DNA from 2 places in the Nocardioides sp. J9 genome. Region 2 is predicted to be linked to the other one. Evidence: riboswitches for the same ligand, from Rfam matches in the RefSeq annotation. Region 2 holds a riboswitch; the other holds the start of a gene.
The links. A riboswitch is a leader RNA that binds a small molecule or an ion and turns the genes downstream of it on or off. The one in region 2 is predicted to bind cobalamin.

Region 1 (3,530 bases), on a different contig from region 2:
GTGGAAGCGTCCCTCGGGGCCGCCGCGCAGCTGCTGGGCAGCACGCACGCGGGCAGCGCTGTCCGCGAGCTGGGGCAGGATGTTGATCGCCACGGTCATCGCCGTGCCGATCTCGTAGAGCGCCGGCGGCAGCGACTTCATCAACCGCTTCGGGTTCGCCAGTGCGTTGGCGGCCCCGACCGCGATGAGCAGGGTGGCCAGGCGCAGGCCCTCGTAGGTCGACGCGAGCAGCTCCTCGCGGGTGAACGGGCCGAGCAGGTCGATGCCGGCCACCCAGTCGGGCAGTGCGATCGTCGGCAGGCTGAACAGCACGTGGCCCGGGGTGTTGCCGCCGAGCAGGATGCGGAACAGGACGCGCACGGCGACCACGACGACGCCCAGCCACACGTAGAGCCGGAAGGAGCGGGCCCACGGCTGGTCGGAGCGGCAGGACAGCACCGTCAGCGTGATCCCGGCCAGCAGCAGGCCGAGCAGGAACGGGTTGGTCGTGAACGACGTCCCGACCGCGAGCCCGAGGGCCCAGGCCCACCAGGCGACGGGGTGCAGGTCGCGGGCGATCCTCACGACCGCGCCCGCCTGATCGGCACGACCGCGGCGGCGCCGAGGACCACCACGCCACCGGCGAGGAGCAGCCACGGGAAGCCGTCGTCGTCGTCGTCCCGGCCGTTGTCCGCCGCAGCCTCGACCTCTGCTGCGGTGGGTGCGCTCTCCGCCGGGGCGGTCTCCCCGGGCGGGGTGACGTCGCCGTCGCCCTCGTGCCAGACGAAGGCGAGGAAGGAGCCCGGGTCGAGGTCGAGCGACGTGACGCCGAGGCTGGCGTAGGACCACTCCGGCTCGTCACCCGGCGGCGACCACCACAGGCTCCAGTACGCGTCGCCCCTGGTGCACGGGCCGTTCGCCGGCTTCCCCGCGACCCGGCACACGAAGCCGTTCATGCCCGGTGCCGGGGAGTCCTCGGTCGGGAAGCCGGCGTCGTGGAAGAGCTGGCTCGCCGGGCCGCCGCCCTCGACACACACGGTCCGGCTGCCACCACCGAGCTCGGCGAAGTCGACGACGACCGTGACCTCGGTGGGCGCGCACGCGCCCCCCGCCGCGGCACCGGCGGGTGCCGCGGCGAGGGACGGGAGCGCGAGCGCTGCGAGGAGCAGGCTCAGGAGGCGGCCGGGCACGGCGCCTCCGGGGCGTCCTCGTCGAGCGCGAGCAGGGCGGGCACCGACTGCGCGGTGGCCAGGCGCCACTGGTACTCGGTCTTCGCGGTCAGGCCGCGCTTGCCCGCCGCAGCCAGGGTGAGGTCGTCGAAGGCGATCGCGCCGGCGTCGGCGCCGACCTTGCCCTCGCACTCGCCGAGCTGGTGCGCGCGGACCCAGGCCGCGGCCTTCGCCGCCGCCTCGTCCTCACCGGCGAGGAGGAGGGCCCACCCGGCCATCCCGGTGCTGTTGGCGTTCGGGACCAGCTGGCCGTCGCCACCGGAGAACGAGCCGTCCTCGGCCTGCTGGCTGAGGATGTAGTCGATGCCCTCGGCCAGCGCCGCGGCCAGCTCCTCGTCGTCCTCGGCGAGGTCGTGGAGCAGCACGTAGGTCAGTGCGGTGGTGTCCGCGGGCTCCGGCTTCGCGTCGGCGCACGCCTGCTCCTCGGCGTCTGCCTCGGGGAAGTAGAGCCGGAAGAAGCCGCCGTCGCACTGCTGCTGGAGCAGGAAGCCGCGGGCGGCGTCCGCCTCGTCCGACCCGGCGAGCGTCAGGCCGCGCACGGCCCACGCCTGGCCGAAGCCGTTGGCGTAGTCGCCGAACTCGCTCTTGTCGCTGATCCGGCCGGTCGCGGGACCTTCGTCCGCCGTACGCTCCTCGAGCTGCGCGACCAGGTCGAGGCCGCCGAAGTCGCGCGGGTCGGCACCCTGGTCGACGGCGAACGACAGGAGCTTGCCGGTCGAGCCGGACCACACGTCCTTGCCCGGGCTGGTGTAGGCCTCCGCACCCTCGGCCAGCGCCTCGGTGATCGTCGTCAGCGCCGGGCTCTCCGGGTCGACCGCCCGCAGCGCGTAGGCCAGGTCGACCGTCGTGCTGTGGTCGTCGGTCCCGAACTCGCGGTTGTGCAGCAGGCCGCCCTGCAGCTCGCCCTCGAGCCACGCCGCGCCGGCCAGCGCCGCCTCGGTCGGCTCGCCCGGCTCCGTGGACCCGTTCGTCGCGCCCGCGGGCGCCTCGTCCGCGGCCTTGCCGTCGTTCTCCTGCGAGCAGGCCGCGAGGCCGAGCCCGGCGACGAGCGCGAGCGCTCCGGTGGCGGAGGCCGCCCGGCGAGCGATGGGGTGCATGTTCGTTCCTTCCCGCTGCACGAGCGGGAGCACCAACGTGGTGACATCCCGCTGCTTTCCACGACAGCGTTGGTGTCAGGACATCCGTGGCAGGTACTCCGGCTTGCCACCCGAGGGCGGCCTACGGTTGCGGGTCAGCGCCGGACTTGGACCGGCTTCCCCCGCCAGGGACGTGATTGAGTTCTTGCGCGAAGCGTACCGCGACCTCGCCCTCCCGCCTCCTTGGCGAGGCCTTGGTGGACAGCGGCCGTGGCCTGGCGCACGTTGGGAGGGGGTCGCCGGGTGCGGCGTAGCGCTCGCTGCGGTGGTCGGCCAGTGGTTGCGCAGGAGGAGCGCGGGTCGGTCCCGGTGGGCTAGCGGTCGCGCGGCCGCTACAGCTCCGAAAGGCAACGACGAGGAGGCTGGGCGGGTGGTCGGGGCCGCCTGTCGGCCTGCGGTCGCGTAGGCGGAGCGGTCGGTGTCGGCGGGCTTCGGTCGCGTAGCCGGTACAGCTCCGAAAGGCAGCGACGAGGAGGGCTGGGGAGGTGGTCGGGTCCGCCTTTCGGCTCGCGGTCGCGTAGGCGGTCGTGGGCTGGTCTTTCTGGGCGCCGGTCTCCCGGTGGTTGAGGTGCGACGAGCGCCAGCGAGGAGCCTCGAAACCACCGGCCTTGAAGGCGGGCTGTGGATCGTAGATCCTTGGAGAATCCCCAGTCCACAGGCGGGTTTCCGGCGAATCAAAGTGTCGGTGGTCTCCGGAAGAATCCCGTCATGGAGCTCGGAACCAGCCCTTCGTCGAAGGTCTCGACAGCATCGCTGCTGTCGTGGATCGCCGACGATGCCGAGGCCCGAGCCCACCTCGAGATCCGCGAGTGGAAGCACATCGTGGCATGGGCCCACGCCAACACCGTCGACCAGCCCGACGAAGCAGCCACGGTCCGGGACGGCTTCCTCGACACCGGCATCCCCATCGCCGGCCCCGGCACACCCCTGGTGTCGGAGTTCGCGCTGATGGAGCTCATCGCCGTGCTGGGCCGCACACCCGACGGTGGTCGGCTCTACGTCGGCAAGATCCTCGAGTGCGCCTGGCGACTCCCCGAGCTCTACACCGCGGTCCTCGACGGCAACCTCGCCCCCTGGCGGGCGCTGCGGATCGCCGAGCTCACCCACCCCCTCACCCAACGGGCAGCAGCCTGGGTGGACCACCAGCTCGCGATCGCCGTGGAGTCGGTGACCTGGGCACAGATCG
Region 2 (10,545 bases):
TCCGACCCCTCACTGCCGAAGGTCGGCATCCTCTACTACCGCGCCCACCAGGCCAGCGGGAACACCGCCTTCGCGCACGCCCTGGCGGACGCCGTCGACGCCACCGGTCAGGCCGTGGGCGTACCCATCTTCGCCGGCTCGCTGCGCAGTGCGCCCGACGAGCTCTTCGAAGCTCTCGGCCAGCTCGATGCCGTCGTGGTGACCGTCCTGGCCGCCGGCGGCAGCGTCCCGGCCTCGGTCAGTGCCGGCGGCGACGACGAAACCTGGGACGTCGAGCGCATCGCCGCCCTCGACATCCCCGTCCTCCAGGGACTGTGCCTGACCAGCAGCCGTGAGGAGTGGGAAGCCAACGACGACGGCGTCACGCCGCTCGACTCCGCGAACCAGATCGCCATTCCGGAGTTCGACGGGCGCATCATCACCGCACCGTTCTCCTTCAAGGAGATCGATGACGAAGGTCTCCCCCGTTACGTCGCCGACCCCGAGCGTTGCGCCCGCGTGGCCGCCATCGCGGTCAACCACGCGCGACTGCGTCACGTCCCGAACGCAGAGAAGAAGGTCGCACTCGTCCTGTCGGCGTACCCGACCAAGCACTCCCGTATCGGCAACGCCGTCGGACTGGACACCCCGGTCTCCACGATCCGCCTGCTCCGACGACTCCGAGACGCCGGGTACGACCTGGGCGGCCCCGGCGCGGTACCAGGCCTCGACCTCGAGGACGACACACAGGCGGGTGACGCCCTGATCCACGCGATGATCGCCGCGGGTGGGCAGGACGAGGAGTGGCTGACGTCCGGGCAGCTCAGCGACGCGCACGTCCGGATCCCCGCCGAGCAGTACCGACGCTGGACCGCCCACCTGCCGCAGGCCCTGCGCGACTCCATGTCCGAGGCGTGGGGGGAGGCTCCTGGTTCCCTCTTCGTCAACGACGCCGGTGAGATCGTGATCGCGACGCTCGTCGCCGGCAACGTGGTCATCATGATCCAGCCGCCCCGCGGCTTCGGCGAGAACCCCGTGGCGATCTACCACGACCCCGACCTCGCCCCGACCCACCATTACATGGCGGCCTACCGCTGGTTGGAGGAGTCCCCGGAGTCCGGCGGCTTCGGCGCGCACGCCGTCGTGCACGTCGGCAAGCACGGTTCCCTGGAGTGGCTGCCGGGCAAGAACGCGGCGCTCTCCGCCGAGTGCGGCACCGACGCGGTGCTGGGCAACCTGCCCCTCTTCTACCCGTTCCTCGTCAATGACCCCGGCGAGGGCGCACAGGCGAAGCGACGCGCCCACGCCACCATCGTCGACCACCTGATCCCGCCGATGGCGCGCGCCGAGACGTACGGCGACATCGCCCGCCTGGAGCAGCTGCTGGACGAGTACGGCAACATCGCCGCGATGGACCCGGCCAAGCTGCCCGCGATCCGCGGGGAGATCTGGCAGCTGATGAAGGCCGCCGAGATGCACCGGGACCTCGGTCTCGACGAGCGCCCCGGCGACGAGGAGTTCGACGACTTCCTGCTGCACGTCGACGGCTGGTTGTGCGAGATCAAGGACGTCCAGATCCGCGACGGACTCCACGTCCTGGGTCAGGCACCCTCCGACGAGGCCCTGGTGAACCTGGTCCTCGCGGTGCTGCGCGCCTCGCAGGTCTGGGGCGGGGTCGGCAACGCCGTCCCCGGGCTCCGGGCAGCACTCGGCCTCTCCGACGGCGCCTCGACCGCGCAGGTGGACGCCTTCGAGGCCGAGGCACGGGGTCTCGTGGAGGCCTTGGCCGCAGCGAACTGGGACCCCACAGTGGTGCCCCAGCTCCACGAGGACGCCGACGTGCGGGCCGCGCTGAGCTTCGCCGCCACCGAGGTGGTGCCGCGCCTGGCCAGCACGACCGATGAGATCGACGTGCTGCTGCACGCCCTCGAGGGCGGCTACGTGCCCGCCGGCCCGTCCGGCTCGCCGCTGCGCGGCCTGGTCAACGTGCTGCCGACCGGCCGCAACTTCTACACCGTCGATCCCCGCGCCATCCCCTCGCGCCTGGCCTGGCAGACCGGTCAGGCGATGGCCGAGTCCCTCGTGCAGCGCTACCTGGACGAGACCGGCGAGTACCCGAGCTCCGTCGGCCTGTCGGTGTGGGGCACCAGCGCGATGCGCACCTCCGGTGACGACGTGGCCGAGGTGCTCGCGCTGCTCGGTGTACGGCCCGAGTGGGACGACATGTCCCGCCGGGTGAACAACCTGCAGGTGATCGACCTGGCCGAGCTCGGCCGTCCGCGCATCGACGTCACCGTCCGCATCTCGGGCTTCTTCCGCGACGCCTTCCCGCACGTGGTGTCGATGCTGGACGACGCGGTGCAGCTGGTCGCCGCCCTGGACGAGCCGGACGAGATGAACTTCGTCCGCGCCCACAGCCGGGCCGACCTGGCTGAGCACGGGGACGAGCGCCGGGCCACGACTCGCATCTTCGGCTCCAAGCCCGGCTCCTACGGTGCGGGCATCCTCCAGGTGGTCGAGTCGGGCTCGTGGCGCGACGACAACGACCTGGCCGAGGTGTACACCGCGTGGGGCGGTTTCGCATACGGCCGAGGCCTGGACGGAATCGCCGCGGCCGAGGACATGCGCACCGCGTACCGACGGATCAAGGTGGCTGCGAAGAACGTCGACAGCGCTGAGCACGACATCGCGGACTCCGACGACTACTTCCAGTACCACGGCGGCATGGTGGCCACCGTGCGCGCCCTCACCGGCTCCGACCCGAAGGCCTACGTCGGCGACTCCACCTCCCCCGACGCCGTCCGGACGCGCTCGCTGCAGGAGGAGACGAACCGGGTCTTCCGGGCTCGCGTGGTCAACCCCCGCTGGATCGGGGCGATGCAGCGCCACGGCTACAAGGGCGCATTCGAGCTCGCAGCCACCGTCGACTACCTGTTCGGGTTCGACGCCACCGCCGGGGTCGTCCACGACTGGATGTACGAGTCGCTCGCCAGTTCATACGTGCTGGACGAGACCAACCAAGCGTTCCTGCGTACCTCGAACCCGTGGGCCCTGCGCGGCATCGTCGAGCGGCTGCACGAGGCCGCCGAGCGTGGCCTGTGGGCGGAGCCCGACCCGGAGACGCTGTCGCAGCTGCAGAAGGTGTACCTCGAGGTCGAGGGGGACCTGGAGGACGAGGCGTGAGTGCCCACCTGCACGTTGTCGGCTTCGGCACGGGTCCCGCCCACCTGACCCGGGACGCCGTCCGCGCCCTGCTGGACACCGACTACGTGCTCGCCGTGCGCAAGCACGAGGACGACGAGCTGCTGCAGGTGCGCCGCGCGATCTGCGAGGAGTTCGAGGTCGAGCTGGTCCAGGTGCCCGACCCGCAGCGTGACCGGGACGACCCAAGCGACTACCCCGCCGCAGTGCGCGACTGGCACGCCGCCCGGGTGGCGGCCTTCGCCGACGCGGTGGCCGAGCGGGGTGGGCGGGCGACCTTCCTGGTGTGGGGTGACCCGTCGCTGTACGACTCGACCTTGCGCGTGGTCGAGGGCATGGCGGCCGATCCCCGCCTGGCCGGTCTCACCTGGGACGTCGTGCCCGGCATCAGCGCTCCCCAGCTGCTGGCCGCCCGGCACCGCATCGTGCTGCACCCGGTCGGCACGCCAGTGCACGTCACCACCGCCCGTCGCCTGCGCGACACCGTCGCTGCGGGCCAGCGCAACGTGCTGGTCATGCTTGGCTCCGAGGCCAGCCTCGACCAGCTCGAGGAGCTCCCCGGCTGGCAAATCTGGTGGGGCGCCAATCTCGGCTCGGACGGCGAACAGCTGGTGGCCGGCACGGTCCGCCACGTCCTGCCGCAGGTGCGCGAGGCCCGCGCCCGAGCCCGAGAGCTCGCCGGTTGGGTGATGGACGTGTACCTGCTCCGCGCCCCGGAGGGCCCCGCATGAGCGGGCTGTTGGTAGCCGGGACCACCTCGGACGCCGGCAAGTCGGTGGTGACCACCGGGCTGTGCCGGGCCTTCGCGCGCCGCGGGGTCCGGGTGGCGCCGTACAAGGCGCAGAACATGTCCAACAACTCCATGGTCTGCCAGGACCCTGCCGGTGGCACCGCGGAGATCGGCCGGGCGCAGTGGGTCCAGGCGTTGGCGGCCCGGGTCACCCCGGAGCCCGCCATGAACCCGGTGCTGCTCAAGCCCGGTTCCGACCGACGCAGCCACGTCGTGGTGATGGGACACCCGGCCGGGGAGGTCTCCGCGACCGACTTCGCCACCGGTCGACGTCACCTCGCGCGGGCGGCGCACGCCGCGTACGACGACCTTGCGGGCCGGTTCGAGGTCGTGGTGGCCGAGGGCGCGGGCAGCCCGGCGGAGATCAACCTGCGGTCCAGCGACTTCGTCAACATGGGCCTGGCCCGTCACGCCGACCTCCCGGTCGTGCTGGTGGGCGACATCGACCGGGGCGGGCTCTTCGCCTCGATGTTCGGCACCCTCGCGCTTCTCGAACCTGCCGACCAGGCGCTGCTCGCCGGGTTCGTGGTCAACAAGTTCCGCGGTGACCTGGGGCTGCTGCGCCCGGGCCTGGACCGGCTGGAGCGGCTGACCGGGCGCCCGGTGCACGGCGTCCTGCCCTGGCACCCGGACCTGTGGCTCGACTCCGAGGACGCCCTCGACCTCGAGGGCCGCCGCAGCAGGGACGGCGCCCGCGTGCGGGTCGCGGTCGTACGACTCCCCCGGATCAGCAACTTCACCGACGTCGACGCCCTGGGCCTGGAGCCGGACCTCGACGTCGTCTTCGTCTCCGACCCGCGCGACCTCGCCGACGCCCACCTCGTGGTGCTGCCGGGTACGCGCGCCACGCTCGCCGACCTCGCGTGGCTGCGCTCGCGCGGGCTCGACGCCGCGATCAAGGCCCACGCCGCGGCGGGTCGTCCGGTGCTCGGCATCTGCGGCGGCTTCCAGATGCTCGGCCGCACGGTCAGCGACCCCAACGGCGTCGAGGGGGCCGTCGGCGCGCACGCCGAGGGGCTGGGCCTGCTCCCCGTGACCACCACGTTCGCCGTGGAGAAGGCGCTGCGCCTGCCCGTCGGCGAGGCGCTCGGGGCGGCCACGACCGGCTACGAGATCCACCACGGGCGGATCAGCCGCGACGCAGGCGCTGAGGAGTTCCTCGGCGGGGCCCGCTCCGGTCAGGTGTTCGGCACGATGTGGCACGGCAGCCTGGAGGGGGACGCCTTCCGGGCCGCCTTCCTCGCCGAGGTCGCCGCCCTGGCCCCCTCCGGCGCCAGCTTCCCGGCCGCACGGGAGCGCCGGATGGAGCTCCTCGCCGACCTCGTCGAGGAGCACCTCGACGTCGAGATGCTGCTGGCGCTGGCCCGTGACGGAGCGCCTGCTTCGCTGCCGGTGCTCACCGTCCCCGCTCTCCCACAGGAAGGTGCACGATGAGGGTCCTGCTGCTCGGAGGCACTGCGGAGGCGCGCGACCTGGCCCAGCTCCTGGTGGAGGCCCGGGTGGACGTCACCTCGTCGCTCGCCGGGCGCGTGGCACGTCCGCGCCTACCGGTGGGACCGGTCCGCATCGGCGGTTTCGGCGGCGTCGCGGGCTTGCGGACCGCGCTGGCCGACTACGACCTGGTCGTGGACGCCACCCACCCGTTCGCCCGTGGCATGAGCGCCAACGCCGTCGAGGCCTGCGCGGCCGAGCAGGTACCGCTGCTGCGCTTCGAGCGTCCCGGCTGGGAGCCGGATCCGGCCTGGCGGTACGTGCGCACACACGCCGAAGCAGCGCAGGTGGCGGCAACACTGGGGCAACGTCCCTTCCTGGCCGTCGGACGGCAGGAGCTCGCCCGCTTCGTGCCCGAGCTGCGCGAGGCTCCGGTCCTGGCCCGTGTCGTGGACGCCCCCGACGTCGACCTCCCTGCGCGGTGGCGGCTGCTCACCAGCCGCGGGCCGTACACGCTCGAGGGCGACCTCGCGGTCATGGCCGACCACGGCAGCGACGTCCTGGTCACCAAGGACTCCGGCGGGACGTACACCTGGCCCAAGATGCAGGCCGCTGCGCAGCTCGGTGTCCCTGTGGTCGTCGTGGAACGGCCGGAGCCGGACCCCCGCGCGCAGGTCGTGCACGCGGTGGGCCCGGCTCTCGAGTGGGTGCTGTCGCACCGCTGACTCAGACGACCGCCTTCGCGGTGGTGTCGACCCGCCCGAGCAGCCACGTCAGGGCCACGCCCAGGGCGCCCCAGAGCGCGGCCAGGGTGAGGACCGAGGAGATCCGGAACTCCCACAGCACGTCGGCGGGGAAGGCACCGAGCTCGTTGACCGTCGGCATGGCGAGTGCCGCGACGGCGACCACGATGACGTAGGCGACCCCGGCCACGACGACACCGGTCCACGCGCCACGTGCGGCGGCGAGCCAGCGGCCCAGAAACACCGTTGCGACCATCGCGACGATGGAGATCAGCGCGAAGGCGAAGTAGTACGCGGTGCGCGACCCGATGGTGTCACCGCTGCCCACGGCCGGCGGAGCAGCCGGGTACTTCAGGAAGGGCACCAGCGCGTAGGCGACGAAGCCGAGTGCGGTGACCAGTGCGGTCGAGCCGACGATCGTCAGACGTCCCAGACGTCCAGCGACGGCGGCGGCGATGAGGGCGATGATCCCGCCCAGGGCGACGCCGATGGCGATCGTCGCAGTGGCCAGGCCCCAGGTCTTCTGGGTGGTGCGGGTGATGCCGCCCTCCTCCTCGTCACCGTGCGAGTGGGCGTGCCCCTCCTCCGTGGCAGCCGCGGCGTGCGTGTGGTCGCCGTCGCCCTCGGCGTGGGTGTGGACCTCGTCCGCGCCGCTCTCGGCCGGAACCTCCGCTGCCGCGGCCTCCTCCAGGCCGATGGCGGTGTCGATCGGCGGCTCGCCGACCGTGAAGGCCACGCCGAAGGCCACGATGCCGGCGATGAGGCCCGCGAGCAGGCCGCGGACCAGGAAAGTACGTGCGTTCACTTGTGATTCCTGTTTCTGTGGTCGTCGAATGAGCCGTGCACGCAGCACGACGCGCCCGACGCCCCAGCGCCGTGATCGGCGCAGGGGTCGGGAAGGGAGACCGCACTCAAGGGCGGTCGGAGCTCAGCTGTGCTGACCCAGCGAGGGGTCAGTGGCAGGGGTAGCCAAGCAGGTGACGACCGTCGTGGACCCACTCGTGCACGGCGGTGCCGGCGAAGAGTGAAACCGCACCCTGGTCGATGCTGACGAAGAAGACGACCAGCACGGACAGCAGGCCGAAGAACAGTGCCCACGGGGCGAGCTCACGAAGGTCGACCGTCGGGATCTCGACGGCGGGAATGGCGGTGGCACCGGACAACGGCGCGGCAACAGCGTGCGACATGTTTCCTCCTCAGGGTTCTGCGCCCTGGTGGTGTGGGGATGGACGAACGCCCGGGTCTGACTTCACCCTCCGAGGACGGTGTCACAGCAGCGCGACTGTGCCGGACTCTCACCGGCTTCCATGGCATTCGCTGGGGCCAGCGTACGCGGCGTGCCGCCCCCTGAGGACGCCGACCCACGGACTGGTACGGTGCCGGTGCCGTGGTGCACGGGAAGCCGGTGGAAGACCGGCGCGGCCCTCGCCACTGTGAGCGCGGAGTTCCGCGACCTCACCGACACTCCGGTGTCGGGACCACTGGGTGCACACCTGGGAAGGTCGGTCGCAGGACGGCGATGCGCGAGCCAGGAGACCGGCCACGGCGCGTTTCGTATCCAACGAGGTCCTTGGAGAAAGATCCCATGATTCGCCGTGCCGCCATGCCCGGACTGTCACTCGCCGCAGGCGCCGTCCTGCTCCTCGCCGGTTGCGCCGGCGCGCCAGAGAAGGAGACGGCGACCGCTGAGAGCGGCGACCGCTTCCCTGTCGAGCTGGTCAACTGCGACCACGAGGTCGTCGTGGCGTCCACGCCCGAGCGTGTGGTGACTCTGAACCAGGGCGCCACCGAGGTGGTGCTCGCCCTCGGGCTGGGTGACCGCCTCGCCGGCACCGCCTACCTCGACGACGCGATCTCGGACCGGTGGGCCCAGGAGTACGAGCAGGTACCGGTGCTGGCCGCGGAGTACCCCACGAACGAGGCTCTCCTGGAGGCAGAACCCGACCTGGTGTACGCGTCGTACGCCTCCGCCTTCGACAAGGGCGTGGCGGGTGACCGCACCGTCCTGGCTGGCTCGGGAACCCAGTCGTACCTGTCCCCCTTCGGCTGCCCGGACGAGAGCCAGCGCCCGGCCCCGACCTTCGACGCCGTGTGGCAGGAGCTGGACGACGTCGCGGAACTGCTCGGCGAGCCCGGCACCTCGAAGGCGCTCGTGTCCGAGCAGAAGGAGACGCTCGAGAGCATCCGCGACGCTGCACCCGGTCAGGGCCTGACTGCCCTGTGGTACGACTCAGGTGACAAGACGCCGCTGGTCGGCGGCGGCCAGAGCGGACCACAGCTGATCCTCGACGCGGTCGGTGCCGAGAACATGTTCGACGACATCGAGCGGGGTTGGGGCGAGGGCAGCTGGGAGGACGTTCTGGCAACCGACCCCGACGTCATCGTCCTGGCGGACGCCAGCTGGTCGTCGGCCGAGGAGAAGAGGGCCTACCTGGAGAAGGACCCCGTGCTGAGCGAGCTCACCGCCGTGAAGAAGGGCGCGTTCGTGACCGTGGCCTACTCCGAGGCCACGCCCGGAGTTCGCATGGTCGACGGCGCGGCCTCGGTGGCCAGCCAGCTGGCGGATCTCGACCTCCGGCCGTGAGTGTGGCCCGCCTCGCAGCGGGCCGGGCAGTCGTCGTGGTGACGCTCACGGCGGCGGCACTCGTGGCCAGCGCTGCGGTGGCGCTCTCCCTGGGATCGGTGGACGTGCCCGTGGCACGCGTCCTGGCCGTTCTCCTGCGCCGGCTCGGGGCGGGCGGGGAGGTCACGGTCCTGGAGGACCAGCTCGTCTGGCAGCTGAGGCTGCCACGAGTGATGGGGGCGATGGCGGCAGGGGCGGTCCTCGCCCTGTGCGGGGCCGTCCTCCAGTCCCTCACGCGGAACGACCTGGCCGACCCCTTCCTCCTCGGCGTCTCGAGCGGCGCCACGGTGGGCGCGGTGACCATCATGGTCCTGGGCATCGGAGTAGGCGGGCTCGTCGCCAGCGCGGCCGTGTCCGTGGCCGCATTTGCCGGGGCGCTGGCCGCACTCGCCGTGGTCCTGGTGATCGCGTCCGCCGGCGGTCGGGGGCTGAGCCCGCACCGCACCGTGCTGGCCGGCGTCGCGGTGGCCTACCTGTGCAGCGCTTACACCTCGGTCGTGGTCATCATGCACGGCGAGGGCGATGCCGCCCGCAGGGTTCTGAGCTGGACGCTCGGCTCGCTCGCGGGGCTCCGGTGGGACAGCACCCTCGTGCTGCTGGGCGCGGCGCTGGTGGCGTTGGTCTGGTTCTTCGCCTATGCCGAGCGGCTGGACGCCTTCACCTTCGGGGAGGTGTCCGCGCAGTCCTTGGGCGTGCCCGTCACCTCGACGCGCTGGGTGCTCATGGTGGGCACCGCCGTGGTGACCGCGACCACGGTTGCCTACGTCGGAGTGATCGGCTTCGTGGGGTTGGTGGTTCCTCACCTCGTCCGCCCCCTGGTGGGCAACCGGCACAGGGCCGTCCTGCTCGCGTCGGCAGCGGGCGGATCTCTCCTGCTGATGTGGGCCGACACCGCCGCACGCTCGTTGGTCGACCGTCAAGAAGTCCCCGTGGGTGCGCTGACCGCCTTGCTCGGCGCACCCGTCCTGGTCTGGCTGATGGCAAGGAGGCCTCGCGCATGACACATCGCGACCTGTGCATGCACTCATCGACCCCCGACCTGCGCGCGAGCGGAATCGTCGTCCGGCTCGGCGTCGACGTCGTGCTCGACGACGTCGACGTCCTCGCCCGGGGCGGCCGGGTCACCGCACTGCTGGGGCCCAACGGGTCCGGCAAGACGACCCTGCTGCACGTTCTCGCCGGCCTGCGGAAGCCCGACCGCGGCACCGTCCTGGTCGGAGACGTTGCGATCCGCTCGTTGTCGCACCGCCGCCGTGCCCAGACCGTCGCCCTGGTCGAGCAGCATGCGACCACGACCACGGACCTCACCGTGCGCCAGGTGGTCGCGCTGGGTCGCCTCCCCCACCGACGGATGCTGGGCGCGCGCGGCGACTCGGGTGCCGAAGTCGTCGACACGGTCATGGACCTCGTCGGGCTCACGCACCTTGCCGACCGCGGGTGGACCACGCTGTCTGGCGGTGAGCGCCAGCGCGCCCACCTGGCCCGCACCCTGGCCCAGCAGCCGGCGGTCCTGCTCCTGGACGAGCCGACCAACCATCTGGATCTCGGGCAGCAGCTGCGGTTCCTCGCTCTGGCTCGAGACCTCGGTCTGACCACGGTCGCCGCCTTGCACGACCTCGAGCTGGCGACGGCCTTCTGCGACGACGTGGTCGTGCTCAACCACGGCCGTGTGCACGGCCAGGGGCCGGTGACCTCCACCCTCACCGCCTCGTTGCTGCGCGAGGTCTACCACGTCGACGCTTCGCTGGACCCCCACCCCCGCCTGGACCGTCATCACC

Region 1: it holds a riboswitch for cobalamin, as region 2 does, so the genes downstream of both, L615_RS11520 (hypothetical protein) here and L615_RS12860 (ABC transporter substrate-binding protein) in region 2, are expected to answer to the same signal.

Annotation. Positions count from the first base shown of each region.
Region 1 covers NZ_VLJQ01000073.1:26-3,555, reverse strand. The annotation lists gene L615_RS11530 (energy-coupling factor transporter transmembrane protein EcfT) at 1-564, opposite strand, end outside; gene L615_RS11525 (hypothetical protein) at 561-1,169, opposite strand; gene L615_RS11520 (hypothetical protein) at 1,151-2,305, opposite strand; cobalamin riboswitch at 2,376-2,523, opposite strand; partial or broken gene L615_RS11515 (hypothetical protein) at 3,053-3,530, shown strand, end outside.
Region 2 covers NZ_VLJQ01000077.1:105,187-115,731, reverse strand. The annotation lists gene cobN (cobaltochelatase subunit CobN) at 1-3,162, shown strand, start outside; gene cobF (precorrin-6A synthase (deacetylating)) at 3,159-3,911, shown strand; gene L615_RS12880 (cobyric acid synthase) at 3,908-5,404, shown strand; gene L615_RS12875 (cobalt-precorrin-6A reductase) at 5,401-6,126, shown strand; gene L615_RS12870 (CbtA family protein) at 6,128-6,949, opposite strand; gene L615_RS12865 (CbtB-domain containing protein) at 7,098-7,331, opposite strand; cobalamin riboswitch at 7,386-7,451, opposite strand; cobalamin riboswitch at 7,516-7,704, shown strand; gene L615_RS12860 (ABC transporter substrate-binding protein) at 7,730-8,728, shown strand; gene L615_RS12855 (iron ABC transporter permease) at 8,731-9,768, shown strand; gene L615_RS12850 (ABC transporter ATP-binding protein) at 9,765-10,545, shown strand, end outside.